2 regions of the Lactobacillus delbrueckii subsp. jakobsenii ZN7a-9 genome follow, and region 1 is predicted to be linked to the other one. Evidence: riboswitches for the same ligand, from Rfam matches in the RefSeq annotation. Region 1 holds a riboswitch; the other holds the start of a gene.

Region 1 (9,555 bases):
TGAACCTGGTCAGCAACTGCCGTAAAGTGAGCGATCATTGACCGCTGGTTTGGCTTGTTGTATGGCGGAACGACAACCAAAGCATAGTCGATGCCCGGAATCTGGGCAACTTCTTCAGTAAAAGCAATGGTTTCTGCTGTGTTGTTACTGCCCGTGCCGGCAATAACCGGTACACGCCCATTTACAATCTGACCAAAGCGGGTGTACAAGGCAATCTTTTCGTCATGGGTCAAAGTTGGCGTCTCACCAGTTGTCCCGCCAATCACAAAGCCGTTGCAGCCCTGGTCAATCAAGTTGTTGGTTAATTCAGTCAAGCTGGCAAAGTCGATCTGTCCGTCTTCCGTAAAAGGCGTAATGATTGCTGTCAGTAAGTCCGCGTTTTGTAAGTTTTGGTTCATTGTATTTGCCTCTATTGTTTCCTTAGCCTTCTGTCATCCGGTATTCCAAAAAGCCGGTAATTGCCGCAATGCCGCGGCTGATTGAACTTTCCTGGGGGATTAATGTTGCTGAGTGCAGGGGTGAATCGTCCTCAATACCCAGCCAGAACATGGTTCCCGGGATCTGAGCCAGGAGGTAGCCGAAGTCTTCTCCGGTCATCGCCGGGGCCGTTTCGACATATTCAACCCCGTCAGCCTGCTTCATGTATTTAATGAAGTTTTCAGTTAATTCCGGGTTATTTTCAACTGGCCAGTAGCCGCCTTGGTTGAGTTCCAGCTTGACTTTGACGCCGAAGCTCAGCTCAATTCCCTGGCAGACTTCGGCCAGCCTTTTGTCGATCAATTCGATCATGCTTTGGGTAAGTCCCCGGATCGTGCCTTCAATTCTGGCTGAATCAGCGATTACGTTTCTGATCTTGCCGGCAGTCAACTTGCCCAGGGTGATAACCCCGCTTTGAACCGGATCAATATTTCTGGAAATGATGGTCTGGACCTGCATAATCAAGGCTGCTGCCGCGACAACCGCGTCATTTGACAATTGCGGGAAGGCAGCGTGCCCGCCCTTACCTTGAATATCAATGTTGACTTCAGTCGTTCCGGCAAACAAGGTGCCGTTCCGGCAGCCAATCGCCCCAGCCGGCAGACTTGGGTTATCATGCAGGCCGTAGAATTCATCAACATGCCACTTACCGGTGAAAAGTCCCAGCTGGTAGGCCTTCATGCCGCCGCTCTCGCTTTCTTCAGCCGGCTGGAAGAAGAACAGGAGGTTGTCAGTTGGCTGATGCTCGCTAAAGTAGCTGAGAACACCCAAAGCAACCGTCATATGGATGTCGTGCCCGCAGGCATGCATCACACCTTGGTGCTTGGAAGCATATGGCAGGCCGGTTGCTTCAGTTACCGGCAAAGCATCAATATCCGCCCGGTAGCCGATGGTCCGTTTAGCCTTTGACCCCTTGACCAGAACCAGGAGCGCAGTTGGCAATTCTGCTGGTTCCCTGATTTCCAGGTAGTCTTGCTTCATCTGCTTGATCACATCCAAGAGATAAGCATGGGTTTGATATTCTTTTAAAGCCAATTCCGGGATCTGGTGGAGTTGGCGCCGGATTTGAAGCAACTCGGCTTCGGTCAATACTGCCATTGAAAAACTTCCTTAATGTGGACTAACTTATGTCTGTTTTGTTTACTTTAACTTGACTCTTTACAGCTTACGCAGGTCTTCTTCCAGGCCGGTCTTGCTTTCTGTCTTGGCATCGACTTCCTTGATTACCTTGGCTGGAACGCCGGCAACCACCGTGTGCGGAGCCACATCCTTGGTCACAACCGCACCCGCTCCTACAACTGCACCTTCACCGACGTGGACACCTTCCAGGACAACCGCGTTGGCACCGATCAGAACGTCATCGTCAATGCGGACCGGCAAGGCAGAAGCTGGTTCAACCACCCCGGCTAAGACCGTACCGGCACCGATATGGCAGTTCTTGCCGACGATCGCCCGGCCACCTAAGATCGCGCCCATGTCGATCATTGAGCCGGCACCGATTTCCGCGCCAATGTTAATTACCGCCCCCATCATGATAACCGCGTTATCACCGATCAAGACCTGGTCACGGATAATAGCGCCTGGTTCGATCCGGGCATTGATTTCCTTAAGGTCCAGCAAAGGAACGGCTGAATTGCGGGCCGTGTTTTCCACGCGGACAGATTCAAAGTCAGCTTCGTGTTCTGCTAAAAACGGCTTAAGAACTTGCCAATCGCCGAAGACTACGCCAGCTTGACCGCTGACAAAAGGATCCGTTCCATCTGGGAAAGTGACTTGATCAAGGCCGGCGCCTCGCAAGTAAACCTTAACCGGGGTCTTCTTTGGTGCTGAACCAATGTAGTTGATAATGCTTTGCGCGTCTAATTCTGCCATAATATCTTTCTCTTTCTAATCTGCATCTGTTTCTGTTACTTCGAAGAGACAAAGAAAAAGCTCCAGGTTGCCTTAACAATCTGGAGCCCGAAAAATTCAAAATCAAATTCTCTCGTCAAATTGCAAGCGCAACGCAGGTACCTTCCCTGCGACAGTCCATGGCCTCTTAAGCCATAGCCCAGCCAATCCGCCTTGCCAAAACGGACGCTTCGGCAACCTCCCCTTTCTTGCAAGTTCTCCGCCTGGCTGGCTCCCTTGCCTTACTCTTGTCGGTTGCGCCTCTTCAATTTGTAGTCAGTTTATAATATTGGCCTCATCTTGTCAACAGCTTTTCAGCTTTTTATTTGTATATTTTTATTTCAAGCTTCCTCAAGCACTGGTATCACAATGTTTAGAAGTCGATTATCATGAATTTTCAGAATCTTTCTTTGCATTTTCCAGAGAAAAATGGTAAAGTCCATTCTGATTAAACTTAAATTATGATTAAAGACAAACACGAAAGAGAGTAACCCATGAAAGTTGTTAAGTTTGGTGGCAGTTCCCTGGCTAGCGGTCCTGCTGTAGAAAATGCTTTGAAGATTATTACTGCTGAAGCTGAAAGACAAGTTGTCGTTACGTCTGCACCAGGCAAACGCTTTGACGATGACATCAAGGTCACTGACCTTTTGATCAAGTACGCCCATGAAATCAGCCATGGCAGAAACGGGCTTGAAGTTGCTGACCGGATCTTCCAGCGCTACGTTGAAATCGGCGAGTACTTTAACTTGCCGCTCGAAGAAATCTTGCCCTTGAAAGAGATCCTGTTGAATTTGCCAAAGGATCACTATCCAAACAAGAACTATCTGCAGGCGACCTTTAAGGCCCATGGCGAGCGGCTTAACGCCGAGCTGATTGCGAAGATTCTGCAAAGCCAAGGGGTAAAGGCCCGCTATGTTGATCCTAAAGAGGCCGGGATCATCGTTACCGGTAGTCCAAACAATGCCTCTGTCAACCCGGAAAGCTACCAGCTCCTGGAAAACTTTGCCTATGACGCTGACGAAAAGCTGATTTTCCCAGGCTTTTACGGTTATACTCTGGCTGGCCATATCGCTACCTTCTCAAGAGGTGGTTCAGACATTACCGGGGCGATTTTGGCTAGAGGTTTCCACGCTGACTTATATGAAAACTTTACTGATGTCGATGCTATTTTCTCCGCTAACCCGAAGGTTGTTGACCAGCCCCATCCGATCCACACGATGACCTACCGGGAAATGCGGGAATTGTCTTATGCTGGTTTCTCTGTCTTCCACGATGAAGCCTTGATCCCGGCCATTCAAGGGCAGATTCCAATCAATGTGAAGAATACCCAGCACCCGGAAAAGCGCGGGACCATGATCGTACCGGAAAAAGGCTTCAAGCCTGAAACCGTCATTACCGGGATCGCCAGCGGCAAGCACTTTGGTGCCCTCTACCTGCACAAGTACCTGCTCAACAAGGAAGTTGGCTTTACCCTCCGCATCCTGCAAATCTTAAACAAGTACAAACTGTCCTATGAACATATGCCAACCGGGATTGACGACTTGACTTTGATCTTTGACCGGGACACGTTAAACGATGAATTGATCGACCAGATCTGCAATGAAATTCAAAATGAAGTCAGTCCTGACCATTTGGAATGGATCAGCAATTACGCGATTATCATGCTGGTCGGTGAAGGGATGAGGGACCGGATCGGGGTCATCCGGGATATTGCCACGCCTGTAGCCAGAGAGGGTATTTCTCTCCGGATGGTCAACCAAGGGGCTTCCGAAATTTCTATCATGCTGGGCACGGCAGCTAAAGATGCCGACCGGGCGGTAGCCGCGATTTACGACTACTTTTTCAAGCAAGAAGCACAAGGAGAATAAGATGACTAAATTATTGAAAGTCCATGGCTCACAGAATTCCTTCTTCATTCTGGACCAGACTGAACTGGAAAATCCGCTGACTGATAATGAACTGCGGCAATTGACCCAGACACTTACTGATCACAAGACTGGCCTGCTTGGCGGAGCTGACGGCATCCTATCAGTTGAGGAATCAAGCCACCCAGGCGTTTTAGGCAAGATGCGGGTTATCAACGCTGACGGCAGTGAAGCCTCAATGTGCGGCAATGGTCTTAGAACAGTTGCCCGCTACTTGCACGAAAAGACCGGAGAAAGCCAGTTTAAGGTGGAAACCATGTACGCTGACCTAGCCGTACGGCAAGCTGATGACTTTGCAGAAGGAGTGCCGGCTTTCGGGGTAGAAATCTCCCCTGTCCGCTTTAATAAAGAATCTTTGCCTTTTGACAATTTGGGACATAACCGCCTGCTGGACACTCTGGTACCAGAACTGGTTCCAGGCTGGCGTTTTAGTGCTCTGGCCGTGCCTAATCCCCACCTCATCGCCTTTATCAAAGAAGAAGACCTGAAAAGTCCGGTCTTAGGAGAGCTTGGTGCCTACTTGAATGGCGAAAATCCATACTTCTCAGACGGGGTCAACATCAACTACACCGTTATCCGCGGCGATAGCCAGCTTTTTGTCAGAACCTACGAACGGGGCGTTGGCTTTACTAACGCCTGCGGGACAGGGATGTCAGCCAGCTCATTGGCCTTTGCCTTGACTCACCCGGACCTGGGCCACTTTGAAAAAGAGATCTCTGTCTACAATCCTGGTGGTATGGTCAAGACCGTCTTGCACCAAAAGGATCACGGCTACTGGATCGAACTGATCGGCAACGCGACTGAAACCCATACTATTGAAATCCCAGAAGACCAGCTGCACAGCGGCCAGGTTAAGCTGGAGGCGGTGAAGACCAAAGAAACTGGTGAACAAGCTGCATACCTGGCTTTCGTTGACCAGCTAACCAAGTAGCATCCCTCTAATTAAATACTCTATACCAATTACTAAGCATCCCCAATCAAGCATTCACCGCTTGGCCAGGGATGCTTTTTTCTGCATCCCCCTCTAAAAGCAGGCGGAGATACTTCTTGGTAAACTTGCTGGTCGTCAGCTGCAGGCGGGTTTTTAGGTATTCTCTTGCCAAGTCATGCTGGTCGATAAAGGCTTGATAGCCCTGGTCAACGCAAACCAGGGCGGGATGCTGCAGAAGTTCCTGGCTTAATTTGACAACGTTAAAAGCGGAAAGATCAGTCTTATCTGCAGACTCATTAAGTTCCTTCAGCAAGGCAAGATCTGACCCTTCAGCTGCTTCCGCATTCAGAAATTCCTCAGTCAAATCAGTTGGCACCAATTCATGGTAATAGACATGATAGTCAGAATAAAAGCGTTCCTCAGCCGCGATCAGTCCGTCTTTTTGCATCGCCTCAATTACCTGCAGAATCTCCTGGTTTGGCAGAAAGCGAAAATGTCTGTCATAGTCGCTGTGGTTGATGGCGTCATAATCCGGATAAGACAATCCCCGCAGAATCTTCAGACAATTATTTGGCGTAATCCGCGTCTCATTTCTCAAAGCAAGCTGAGCAATTGCCCGGGCTAACAGGTCCCCCCGCAGGCTAGAAGCAGCAACCTTTTCTTTGATCTTTTTCTTGTAATTCGCCTCTTTCTTCTTCGAATTTGCCAAAAACTTGTCATACTCCTCGTCCATCGCCTCTGGCTCTTTTAAGGCAAAAGCATGCTCGTGATCCTTTCTCCCCGTCAAAGTCACTTCCAGTTTGGACTGGTTCTTGAAATGCCAATTGATCGACAGGTCAGCATGATTTTCCTTGATATGGTAAAGCAGCTTTTGCCAGGACTGGCAATTAGCCAAACTTGTCTTAAAGTGCTGAAGCTGCTGGCGCTTGTTGCTTGGTAAGAAAAGTTCCTTTTTATCAGCTGTCAGTTCCAGGTAAGCCTGCTTGTCTCCTGGAAACAGGTAGTCGCTTGCCAGATCCCAATCTTCTTTAGGCAAATGATTCTTCAGCTTGCCAGGCTCCAGGTAGATCCGCTCCTTCTCTCCGTTATCATGGAAAGACTCTTCCTCAAGCTTGGCTTTCATCCACTCCTTAGTCAGCAATTGGTAAGCCAGGCAAACCTTTAAGCTGCTAGGCCGGAGATACTGCTTAGCCAGGGGCTGGGCCAGCACATCCATGCAATATGGCCGGTCAAAGTAGCTCTCGTAATTCTCAAAGAAGTCGCTGACCAGCTGGTCAGTTTCTTTTTCTGTTAAGACTTTGCTTTCTTCTTTCATCTTCATCCTCAATTCTGTAATCCGCACAAAAATTTGATCAAAGAGGCCGTATGGTTACCTAAGCCAGTTCACTGACATATGGGGTATATCTGCCGATGACTGAGCCTCCGGTATTCCATTTGCTTTTAGCTTCAGGATTAAGCCAGTAGCATTTCTTCACCCGTCGGCACAAATCCTTGAAGATCTTTTCCTCGCTTGGCAAATAGACGCCAATGGTTGGCACCTTCCGCAATACTTCTGTAAGTTCGCCATAGGACATCCCTGCCTTTAAGTTGCAAATTCCTCATGGTTTCTGGCGCGGTCGTGATTTCGTCATTAGCCACATAGCCAGCTTTCTCTAAGCCCTACCAATACGTCATATCATTCTCCTTTCTGTCTTCACATTCATCATTCGACCAAATGTTCGAAGCTCAGTTTTGATTAAAGCAGATTTTTCCTAAAGGAAAAAGCCGCTAGTCACCCTTGACAAAGCCTGGTTTGACGGGCTTTTTACAGGCAAAAAGATCTGTAAAAGCAGCTAAAATCCAATCCGTGTGCAAAGAAAAAAGCAAAGGATAAACCTTTGCTCGAATTCCATTTTTTCAAATTTCAACTTGCTGTCAACTTCTAGCGGAAGAGAACGTCCAATTTGTTGGCTAAAGTCGGGAAGGCGAAGCCCAAATTATTCATGGCAAATTCTGCCGGGTCCTTCCTCCCGATCAGCGGGGCGAAGAGATTGATGTCCTCCCCGGCATTGATGCTGATTTCTGAAGCGCCGACCACTTCACCATCCTTGTTGAAGATAACCTTTAATTCCGCCTCTTCATCGCCTTCTCCCAAAGCGGCAAAAGTCGACCCCAGCTTCATTCTTCTAACCGTATCGCCTTCTGCCATTTCACTTTCCCGCTTGCCTACCTGGGCGACTTGCGGGTAAGTAAAGGTGCTGGTAGCTACGGCCGGGTACTTAATTCCTTCAGTAAGGCCATTTTCGACAAAATCATAAATGTGGTAGGAGTCAACCCAGGCAACCGGCGTCAGATTCATCTGCCCGTTGTCAGCGACATCCCCGGCGGCAAAAATACTCGGGACATTGGTCTGCAAGTGCTCATTGACCGCCACGCCCTTGACCGGATCAAACTTGATCCCTAATTTTTCCAAGCCCAGGCCGTTTACATTAGCCCGCCGGCCAGAGGCGTCGATTACCAGATCAGTTTCAAACTTTTGCCCATTTTCCGCAGTTACTTCATAAGCAGCAGAATTTTTGGCGATTGCCTTAACTGGAGTGTTCAGATGAATCACAATGCCGCGCTCTTCCATTATTTCCGTCAATTTCTCGACATATTCCTGGTCAAAAGCCCTCAGCAACTTCTCAGAGTGCTGCAAGACCGTGACTTCACTACCAGCTGCCTGCAAGATTGTGGACAGTTCCAGGGCAACATAGCCGCCCCCAATGACGACCGCTTTTTTCGGCAATTCATCCAAGTCAAAAAACTCATCATTGCTAATGGCATACTCACTACCCGGCACTTCCAAGTGGTGCGGCAGAAGACCTGTCGCGATGATGATATTTATGCCTTCATATTCCTCTCCAGCTGCCGCAACTGTATGCGGACCAGTGATCACCCCGCTGCCAAAGACAGTATCCACCTGGTCGCTTTCGATGCTGGACCGCTCTTCTGCACGAAATTTTGCCCAGATCTCCTTCTTGCGCTTGATCAAAGTCTTCCAGTCCAGCTGGGCGGCTGCTTTTACTCCCTTGCCGGTCAGATAATATGTGTTCAAGACCGGACGGACGGCGCCTTCAAGAAAAATCTTTGGCTGGCAGCCGGTATTCGGGCAGGTTCCGCCCCACAAGTTGTTTTCAATGACCAGGGCAGTCCGGTCAGTTCTTGCTAATTTGAAGAGCAGGTGGTTAGCCGCCGGACCGCTGCCGATGATAATGTAGTCGTATTTTTTCATTGCATTAGCTCACATTTCTATAGATTGAATCTAAAAGATATACAAACAATACTACTTATTTTTTACAAGTTCAACTTTCCTGTTTATATGAAAAAAGACTGGAATTTCTTCCAATCTTGCCTAATTGTTACTTTTTCAGTTGCTTGATCCGGTTGTTCATCTTCCGGGCCAGCTTCTTTTCCTGCTGGTAAAAAATCAGCCAGACGATAAAGGCAACGGCGATTTCACCGGCAATAGTCAAGAAGGCCGGCCAAAAGCCGGCTTTAACCGGGATCCAGCCAGTCCAAAAGCTGACCAGGGTCATGACCAGACAGCCAGTTCCCATGTGGATTAAGACCTGGTAGGCTGGTGCCAGCTTGTCATTTTGATAAACGATGCTGGGCAGGCCAAAACCGAGGCCGACCAAGATGATGCCGGCCAACATCTGAGTATATTCAGCAACCGTCATGATCAAGCTGCCGGCTCCTTTTGCTAAAAGAAACAAGCTGACCAGGCAGGACGAGACGGCGGCGATGCCAATTCCGATTAGGGAACTGACCAGGATATTTTTCTTGGCAGACATTTTACTCCCCTCCTAGAGCCCCAAATACTGCTTAAAAGCGGGCAGGTATTTGCGGGAAATGTAATCAGACAGGCCATGCTCTAAACGAAGAAACATGGTCCCGTTAAAAGATGCTTCAACGCTTTCCAGGCAGGTCAAGTTGACGACGGCTTGTTTGGAAATCTGCATGAAGTCCTGGCCCAGCTGCTGGTAGACCTCATACAGGCGCTTTCTGGAAAAATACTTGCCTTTTCCGGTGTAGATGACCGTATCGCCGCCTTCGACCCGGACAAGGATGACGTCACTAGGCTTGATGATGACCAGACGATCTTCCTGCTGGGCGATTAACGGGCCAGAGCTTGGGCTGCTTTCCAGGAAAGCAACTGCCCGCTCAACCTCTTCAGTCATTTTGTCGGTATAGATCACTGCCAGGGGCAAGTCCTGGTCTTTATTCAGCTCAACTTTAACCTTCATGCTGGCCATCTTCTTTCTCTTTGGCTCTTTTACAATATTATCGTATCGTTTTTTACCGGTCTTG
Region 2 (9,555 bases), 830 kb from region 1:
TCCTGCAGAACTTCTCCCGCCTCCTGTCCCCGATTTTGTAAAAAACAAGAAAACAGAAATTTAGGGCAGATAAAAATGGATTAGTCACTCGACTAACCCATTTTTCTTACGTCAATATTTACCCCGCGTTCCAGGCGCTGCGTCAAGAAGGAGGCCACATCGCTGGCCTGCTTGTTGAAGCGGAGGTAGTAGATCTGGTGGCGGCTGGTTTCCAGGGCCACGATCGACAGGTCGCCCACTTCCGGCGGCGCCGCGGTCAGGATCACCTGGCTGATTTCGCTGTATTTCAAAGTCCGGCGGAAGTAGCCGCTCAAAACCACCCGCTTGTCAGCAAAGCCCGACGTGGCTTCCAAAATCCCCGTCAAAATGAAGAGGGCCGTGAAGACGATGAAGCCGGGAGTTCCCAGGTCCAGGTAGCCCCAGCTGGCCCCCAGCCAGACCAATAGGATCGGCATGACCACCGCCGTCATCCGCCAGCGGGCCCGCAGGATCACCGTGGCCTGGCTGTACCAGCTGTAGCCGGCATAGGCCGCCAGCAGAGTGTCGGCGACCAAGTAAAATAACGTGTCCATGGATTACCTCAAATATAATATCTTCTGCAACTAGTAGCTTAATTATAGCAAACCAAGCGCTTATAATGAAATCAAAAGGTATCAGCCGTTTTTTAAGAAAGAGGTAAAAAATGGACCAAGCAAAACTTGCGGAATTTAAAGCAGACTTAAAAAAGGCCAAGCACCCTGTCTTTTTGACCGGGGCAGGCGTGTCAACCCACTCCGGCATCCCCGACTACCGGTCTAAGACTGGCATCTACAACGGGGTCAGTGAGCCCCCGGAAGTCATCTTGAGCGAGGAGACCCTTTATGACCGGCCTCAGCTTTTTTATGACTTCGTCATGCAAAACATGTACTTCCCGGACGCCAAGCCAAATCTGATCCACGAAAAGATCGCGGCCATCTGCAATGAAAAAGGGGCCCTCATCACCCAGAACATCGACACCCTGGACCGGCAGGCCGGCAACCAGCACGTGACCGAATTTCACGGCAACCTCTACGACATCTACTGCTCCAAGTGCAAGCAAAAGGTCAGCTATGAGGACTACGCCAAGGGCTACAAGCACGAGTGCGGCGGGATCATCCGGCCCGGCATCGTCCTTTACGGTGAAGGCATCAACCCGGCCAATGTCAACCAGTCCATCCTGGAAATGCGGCAAAGCGACCTGGTCGTGATCGTCGGCACCAGCTTAGTTGTCTACCCCTTCGCCGGTCTCTTAGGCTACGCGGCAAAAGATGCCAAAATCTGGGCCGTCAACTTGACTGAGATCCCGGCACAAGGCATCAAGCAGCTGACCGGTGACGCCTTGGAGGTCTTTAAGGAAGTTTAGCTAGGGCTTCCTCAGCTGCCTCCTTTAAAACTACGGCCTGGTTGTGTTCTTCATCTTTAGCCCCGTACAAAAAGAGGACGTCCCCTTTTTGCAAAAGCTCTTGCAAATGCTCCACGAAAGGCGGCCATTCCGGATTGTCTGCCAATTCTTCCAGGTAATCTTGGCGGAAGTCCGTGTACCGGGCCGGGTCATGCTTAAACCAGGTCCGCAAGTCCCGGCTGGGAGCCAGCTCTTTCTTCCACTCGTCTAAATTGGCGGCTTCCTTTTTGATTCCCCGGGGCCAGAGCCGGTCGACTAAGATCCGGTAGCCGGCGGGCTGCTCTTTGGCGTAGATACGGACAGTTTTGATCGTTGACATAGGCGCACGCTTTCTCTTAAAAACAGTTTTTATTACAGCTTTTACTACATTCCCTATTTTAGTTAGAAAGATTAATTAAGCAATGGACTACAGGAATTTTTTCACCGGCCGGCCCACCAGCGAGATATGCCGGGATTTGATCGGCCGCCCCTTTTATTATCAAGCCGGCAGAAAAAAAATTGGCGGCTATATCGTTGAGGCCGAAGCCTACCTGGGCATATACGACCGGGCCGCCCACTCCTACGGGGGCAGAAGAAGCCAGGCTAACGAGGGCCTGTGGCGGGCCGGCGGGACCATCTACATCTACTCCCAGCGGCAGTACGTCTTTTTTGACATCGCCTGCCAGGAAGAAGGCAACCCCCAAGGGGTCTTAATCCGGGCCATTGAGCCGGTCTGGGGCCTAGACCAAATGCTTAAAAACCGGGGTGGCAAAGACGGGGTCCTTTTGACCAATGGACCGGCCAAATTAATGCAGGCCATGGGGATCAAGTCAAGAAACTGGGACCTGGCCCCTTTGGCGGACTCCCCTTTCGTTATTGACTTGACTGAGAAAAAGCCGGCTAAAGAAATCATTGCTTCGCCCAGAATCGGGATCGTCCAGGCTGACCCGGCCTGGGCCCAGGCGCCTCTGCGCTATTATGTGGCCGGCAACCCCTACGTCTCTGGCATGAAGAAAAGGGACTGGGTGGATGATCACGGCTGGCTGTAAATAAGAAAAGGGCAATCACAAAAATTCAGAAAACTAATTTTTTCTTGACTTTTTCTTAAAAGTAATTTAGCCTAAATGTAGTTAAAAATTATCCAATACAATAGAGGTCGCGATCGTTCACAAACACAAGGGGAGCTCACTGACAGTGTTGAGCCTTGTTATTAAGGGATATCGCCGAAATCAGCAGTGGGGTCGTGCGCGCTGTTGGTTGGGCTGCAGGAGAAGATTCTGCAGACTGTCCTAGTTTTCTAGGGAGCGCTATAATTTTTGGTAGTCATACTGAATTTTACAGAATCAAAGTAAGCCTCATTGTATACCGCAATGGGGCTTTTTTGCCGCTTTTTGCCGCTTTTTATTGTATTTCATAACTACTAAAAACATATCGGAGGTTTATTCAGATGAAGAAGCACAGCAGCTGGATTAGCGCCTTAATGGCGGCGGTCATGACGCTTGTCTTAGCTGTCAGTTGGAGCCAGCCGGCGCAAGCCAGTGGCACCTTGAAGATTGGTATGGAAGCCAACTACGCTCCATACAACTGGACCCAGACCACGTCCGCCAACGGCGCGGTCAAGATCGACGGGACCAGCTCTTACGCCAATGGTTACGACGTCAAGATCGCCAAGATCATCGCTAAGAAGCTGGGCAAGAAGGTTATCGTGGAAAAGACCCAGTGGGACGGGCTTTTGCCAGCACTGACCAGTGGCAAGATCAACTTGATCATTGCCGGGATGAGCCCGACGGCGGAAAGACGGAAGGCCATCAACTTTACCAGCCCATACCGGACCACCAACTTCGTGGTCATCGTCAACAAGCAGAGCAAGTACGCCAAGGCCAAGTACCTAACTAACTTCAAGGGGGCCAAGCTGACTGCCCAGCAAGGGACCCTGCACTACGACCTGATCAAGCAGCTGCCAGGGGCCAAGCGGGAACCAGCCTCCAAGGACTTTGCCGCCATGCGGGAATCCCTGGAAGCCGGCACGATCGACGGCTACGTGGCTGAAGACACGGAACTGACTTCCTTCCAGATGATGGACTCCAACATTACCGGGGTCAACCTGTCTAAGATGAAGGGCTTCAAGGTCTCCTCTTCTGACGCGGAAGTTTCCATTGGGGTTAAGAAAGGCAACGACCAGCTGCTCAGCCAGGTTAACAAGGTTTTGGCCGGCATTTCCACTTCAGAAAGAAACAAGCTGATGAAGGAAGCCGTGCAGCAGCAGCCCCAGACCAGCACCAAGAAGGAAAACTGGCTGGTTTCCATGCTGAAGAACTACGGGCAGATGATCCTGGAAGGGATCGGGATGACTCTATTGATCTCCCTGGTCGGCACCATCGCCGGTTTCTTCATCGGTTTGCTGGTCGGCATCGTCCGGACTATTCCAGAACCAAAGAACAAGTTCAAGAAGGGCCTGTTAGCCTTCTGCAAGTGGCTCTTGTCCGTCTACGTTGAAATCTTCCGTGGCACGCCAATGATGGTACAAGCCGCGGTTATCTACTACGGGATCGCCCAGTTCTGGCACATCAACCTAAACAGAACGGTTGCCGCTTTGATCATCGTCTCCATCAACACCGGGGCCTACCTGGCCGAAGTTATCCGCGGGGGGATCATCTCCACGCCGAAGGGGCAGTTTGAAGCCGCCAGTGCTTTGGGGATGACCCACAACCAGAGAATGTGGAACATCATCCTGCCACAAGCTATCCGGAACTGCCTGCCGTCAATCACCAACGAATTTATCGTCAACATCAAGGACACTTCCGTATTGAGCATCATCTCAGTATCAGAACTGTTCTTCGTTGGTTCAACGATTGCCAGCCAGAGCTTCCAGTTCTTCCAAACCTACCTGGTCATCTCGGTCATCTACCTCTTCTTGACCTTTACGATCACCCGGATCTTCAACTTGATTGAAAAGCACATCGAAGGTCCTGAAAACTACAACATGATGGCCAAGCAAGTTCATGTCGGCAAGCAGGAAGGAGATAAGTAAAAAATGGCTGATTACAAGGATAATGAAATTATTTTAAACGTTCAGCACCTGCAAAAGGCTTACGGTGAACACCAAGTTTTGAAGGATATTTCCTTTGAAGTCCACAAGGGCGAGGTTATGACGGTCATCGGTCCTTCCGGTGGCGGTAAGTCAACCATGCTCCGCTGCATCAACTTGCTGGAAGATACAACTGACGGGGAAATTCTTTTCCATGACCAGAACATCCTGGATGAAAACTACAACATCCCCCGCTACCGGTCCAAGGTCGGCATGGTTTTTCAGCAGTTTGAGCTTTTTGAAAACAAGAACGTCTTGCAAAACTGCATGATCGGCCAGGAACTGGTCCTGAAGCGGTCAAAGGCAGAAGCCAAGAAGATTGCCCTGGAGAACCTGAAGACCGTTGGGATGGATCCCTACGTCGACGCTAAGCCCCGTCAATTGTCCGGTGGGCAGAAGCAGAGAGTAGCGATTGCCAGAGCCATCTCCATGAACCCGGAAATCCTCCTCTTCGACGAACCGACCAGTGCCCTTGACCCAGAAATGGTCGGGGAAGTTTTGGAAACCATGAAGAAGCTGGCCAAGACTGGTTTGACCATGATCGTGGTTACCCACGAAATGGCCTTCGCCAAGGAAGTTTCCGACCAGGTGCTCTTCATGAGCGACGGTTACGTGGCTGAGCAAGGCAGCCCGGATGAAATCTTCAACCATCCGCAAAGCGAAAAGACCCAGAAGTTCTTAGCCAACTTCCGTGGCCCGCAAATTTAATTACACGCAAAAAGCAGCCTCACGGCTGCTTTTTTTCTGTTTGCGATTTAGTTGTTTACCCCGCGATTAGTAAGCATGAACAGGTCAAAAATAATTGTCCATGTTTGCTGACTATCGTAAACCTGCATAGTCAGTTACGAGGCCAAGCCCAGACAAGCTAACTCATTAATGATCAGCTGCAAAAACCAGACAACCGAAATATTATAGAGCCATTATAGCCAGGCAAAAGAAGACAGCGCCAGCCGGCTGGCTGACGCTGCTTAAACTGTTTGATATCGATGGGAAATTTTTAGCCTAAAACACGAACGGCAAAGCTTGGCGTGTATGATGACACGCTGCCAGTCATCACGTTTTGGCCTGGGGCTGGAGCCATGACGTATTGGCCGCCGCCCAAGGCGATGGCTACGTGGTAGGCTGAGCCGTATGAACCCCAGAAGTAGAGGTCACCAGCTTGGGCGCTGGCCACGCTGATCTTAGTGCCGGCGTATTGCTGGGTGTAAGTAGTCCGGCCCAGGTTGATGCCGAAGTGGCTGTAAACGTATTGTACCAAGCCGGAGCAGTCAAAGCCGCTTGGCGTGGTCCCGCCCCAAACGTAAGGCACACCCAGGAAGGTCAACGCGTATGAAGTAATCGCGCTGGCACTGGCTGAGGCAGTTGTAGTTGCAGTTGAGGTTGAAGCAGTTGGTGCCTGGCTGACTGCTTGACTACTGCTTGCTGCAGTGTTAGTGCTTGAAGTAGTGTTAGCATTTGATGCTGCAGTATTAGTGTTGGTCGTAGTGGACGCACTGCTGTTAGATGCAGTTGACTGGCTTTGAGTGTTGGCACTAGTGCTGGTGTTGGAATTGCTGCTAGTGTTAGTAGTAGTGCTCTTCTTGGCCTTTGGCGCCTGGCTAGAAGCAGTCGTGCTGGTTGATGAAGCAGTGTTAGTGCTTGCTGCAGTTGAGCTTGAGCCAGTAGTTACGCCGTTTACCCCGTAAGTAGTCATGCCAGCCCGCAAGTTTAAACTTTGGCCGATCAAGATGGTGCTGCTTGACAAGTTGTTAGCCTTCATCAAAGCACTTACTGAAACGCCGTACTTCTTAGCCAAACTCCACAAAGTGTCACCCTTTACGACTGTGTGGGTCGTTGAAGTAGTGTCAACGGTACTGGTTGAAGTGCTAGTCTTAGCAGTCTTGGTTGCCTCGGTTGACTTAGTTGGGATTTGCAGCTTCTGGCCCACGTAGATCAAGTGGCCGGAAACGCCGTTAGCCTTCTTCAAGTCGCTTACTGAAACGCCGTACTTCTTTGACAGGCCCCACAGAGTATCGTTCTTAACAACAGTGTAGCTGTCAGCCAAAGCGCTGGCCCCAGTAGTTAAAAGGGCGCCAGATGCACTCAGAGTTGCCAAAGCAGTCATCAACAAGTTCTTTTTCTTCATAAAACGTCTTTTCTCCTTTAACATGTGGTTTGATTTTACAACAATCTATAGTATAACTTTCAATTGTTACAGGAATGTAGCAGTCTGATTACAAAACGAAAAAGCGCTGCAAGTTGTTCTGTAGCGCTTTTTAAAGCTTTTTAAGCCTGTACATTCTGGAGACTTTTTCTGTACCTGGTCTAACTTTTAATACTCGCTCCATAAGCTTTAAATTATCAAAGCTAGATGATTTCCTTGTCCTGCTGGGCCAGGTAGAGCTTCCAGCCCAACTTGAAGTGGTCCTCGCGCAAGCGGCGGGCCGCGTCATAGTCACTCTCTAAACTGTCGATGGCATCCCGCAGGCGCTTGTTTTCCTTGCGGATGGCGTCCAGTTCCGGGTCATTCACCACGCCCTTTAAATGAACCTTGGCGGCCAGCATGTTCCGCCGGTCTTGGAATTCTTTTTCCAAGGGGCCCAGGGCGTTCTCGTACTTGACCAGCTTTTTGTTTAAAGGCTGCAATTCCTCGTTGAGCTTGACGAAAAGGTCATAAGGCATATTAGACTTGATCCGGTTACACTCGCTGCAGGACAAAATCAGATTGTCCAGGCTGTTATCGTGCGAGATGGAGACGGGGTCCTTGTGGTCCACGCTCCGCCCCCGCCGGCCGCAGTACTGGCAGCGGTACTTGTACTTGGCTCTGATCCGCTCCCGGTCTATATAGTCAACCTCGTTTAACTGAAAGTCAACGCTGAGGCCTAAGGCCTGGAGTTTTTCCGCGAAAGGGAGTTTTCCTGGCAGAAAGAAGCTGGGATCATCCTCAGCCTTTATCACGGCCTGGTTGAAGTCTGCTCTGGGCAGCTGCTGCCTGGCCAGGACATTTCCATCATAGTCCTGCATGAGGGCCTCGTAGGACCGGCGGATTTTTAAGTCCGGCAGGGAAAAGTCCCCGCTTGCTTCCCCGTCCTTGCCCACAAAGGCATAAAGGAGGTTGGCCGCGAACAGCTTGACCACAGGATTGGGATAAGCTGCCGGATCCAGCCCCCGCTGCCGGCAGATGTCACACAGGCTGGCCAAGCGGTCATTGACCAGGCCAGGCAGCTTGAAATGCAGGGATTCCAGTCTTAAACCGCAGCTGCTGCACTGAAACTTCATTTTTGCCTCCTTGTTTTCTTTCTTACTCGTCTCTTAGCTTTTTCCTATCATAAGGCAAAAAGCAAGCGAAAAAAAGACCCTGGCCAAAAGCCAGAGTCTTTATTGTCTGTTTAAAAACAAATTACTTGTTTTCGTCCTTAGCTGCTTGGTTCAGGAAGCTGATTATAGCAGCGGCATGAGCAACGCGTTCCTTAGCATTAGAAGCGTTACGTGGACGACGGTGTGGGTTGATACCCGTGTGGATATTTCTTGACATGTCTCTTCATCCTTTCATCGATTTTCGAAAATCAGTAGTCATTATACTCCTCTTTCCCCATGTTAGGCAAGCCTTTTCGGCATTTCTTTGCCCCTCCAGCCCCTTTTTAGCTAAAAGCAAGGGCAAATATCTTCCGTCAGAAATGTTAAATGGATTTAGCAAAATGTCCAAGGAGGATTTTTGCCAATTTGTCACTTCTGTTTTTCACTTCCGGTAACGCTTACATTATTTTGGAAATCAAAAGCAGGCTTTTGACTTTTTTGTGGCCGTGTAAAAAGTCGACACGTTTTAATCACTTAAAAAAGATAGCAAAGTCCGTTTTTTGTCTTCCGGAATAAATCCCTTATTTTAGCCATATAAACCGCTTTCTAAAGTCTTTACTATTTTTTCAGCAAGCTAAAAAAGTCAGATTTTTGACCTGCCGCGTTTCGCCAATATCTTTTCAATAACATTCGTTCGTTAATTTTGTACTATTGAGATTTAGGGAAAAATGGTTGACAATGGAACTACACGAAAGTAAAGTTCATTTTCGCTTTTCGTTAACTTTACGTAAATTTTGTAAATACCATTCTAGCTGAGTAGAGGATTTTATATGGAAGCCGCCAAAAGCAAAAGTTCAAATAATTTTTTGACCACCTTTTTGACCACCTTAAAGAAAATTTTTAGCGACCGAATTCTGCAGATCACCATCGTGATCACCATCATCAGTCTTTTCTTTGCCCGGCCGCTCAGCGCCGATATGAACTGGCACACGATCGAGTCTGTCACGACCATGCTGGTCTTGATCCAGGTCTACAGCTACCTGCACGTTCTGGACATCATTGCCTATAAACTGGCGGCGATCGCTGACTCCACCCGGAAGCTGATCCTCCTCTTTACTCTCTTGTCCGTCTTCTCGGGCATGTTCCTGGGTAACGACATTACCTGCTTGACCATGATCCCCCTGTACTTGAACATCGCCAAGAAGTACAAGCTGCCGGAAATCCTGCCGGCCACTTTGATCGGGATGGGGGCCAACATCGGGGCGGCCTTCACCCCATGGGGCAACCCCCACAACATCTTCGTGGTCTCCAACTACCACTTAGTGCCCGCTATCTTCTTTAAGTGGACCCTGCCTTACCTGATCGTGGCCATGGTCGTCTTTCTCTGCATCTTCTTCTTTATCCCGAAGAAGAACATCCCGACCCAGGAAGTCGTTGAAATCAACGTCAGCTGGCCAATGACGATGATCACCACGGTCATCTTCTGCTTCTTCTTCGTTGGCGTCTTCAAGTTCGTTCCAATCTGGATGCCGATGCTGGCCTCCATCATCTGGGCCTTGATCGTCAACTGGAAGATCCTGCTCCACATTGACTACTCCCTTTTGCTAACCTTCACCCTCTTCTTCTTCTTCATCAGCGACATCCAGCAGATTCCTTTTGTCGTGGCCCTGATCCACGGCCTGGTCGGCACTGAAATGAGCACTTACTGGACATCCATCCTGTCCAGCCAGGTCATGAGCAACGTGCCATCAACCATCCTGGTCGGCAAGTTCTCCAAGTACGCTGAAGCCTT

What was found. A riboswitch is a leader RNA that binds a small molecule or an ion and turns the genes downstream of it on or off. The one in region 1 is predicted to bind lysine.
Region 2: linked by a shared signal. The riboswitch ahead of LJ046_RS02710 (ABC transporter substrate-binding protein/permease) and the one ahead of dapD (2,3,4,5-tetrahydropyridine-2,6-dicarboxylate N-acetyltransferase) in region 1 are both predicted to bind lysine.

What each region holds. Positions count from the first base shown of each region.
Region 1 is NZ_CP018218.1:1,330,615-1,340,169, forward strand. Features, by position in the region: gene dapA (4-hydroxy-tetrahydrodipicolinate synthase) at 1-398, opposite strand, end outside; gene LJ046_RS06860 (N-acetyldiaminopimelate deacetylase) at 421-1,575, opposite strand; gene dapD (2,3,4,5-tetrahydropyridine-2,6-dicarboxylate N-acetyltransferase) at 1,636-2,349, opposite strand; lysine riboswitch at 2,465-2,641, opposite strand; gene LJ046_RS06870 (aspartate kinase) at 2,862-4,235, shown strand; gene dapF (diaminopimelate epimerase) at 4,237-5,223, shown strand; gene LJ046_RS06880 (hypothetical protein) at 5,270-6,538, opposite strand; gene LJ046_RS06885 (hypothetical protein) at 6,597-6,797, opposite strand; gene LJ046_RS06890 (dihydrolipoyl dehydrogenase family protein) at 7,145-8,476, opposite strand; gene LJ046_RS06895 (DUF3021 domain-containing protein) at 8,604-9,038, opposite strand; gene LJ046_RS06900 (LytTR family DNA-binding domain-containing protein) at 9,051-9,491, opposite strand.
Region 2 is NZ_CP018218.1:503,245-512,799, reverse strand. Features, by position in the region: gene cls (cardiolipin synthase) at 1-41, shown strand, start outside; gene LJ046_RS02730 (hypothetical protein) at 93-572, opposite strand; gene LJ046_RS02725 (NAD-dependent protein deacylase) at 683-1,381, shown strand; gene LJ046_RS02720 (DUF488 domain-containing protein) at 1,368-1,739, opposite strand; gene LJ046_RS02715 (DNA-3-methyladenine glycosylase) at 1,822-2,448, shown strand; lysine riboswitch at 2,542-2,717, shown strand; gene LJ046_RS02710 (ABC transporter substrate-binding protein/permease) at 2,847-4,430, shown strand; gene LJ046_RS02705 (amino acid ABC transporter ATP-binding protein) at 4,434-5,195, shown strand; gene LJ046_RS02700 (C40 family peptidase) at 5,485-6,612, opposite strand; gene LJ046_RS02695 (HNH endonuclease) at 6,834-7,745, opposite strand; gene LJ046_RS10575 (hypothetical protein) at 7,867-8,001, opposite strand; gene LJ046_RS02690 (SLC13 family permease) at 8,594-9,555, shown strand, end outside.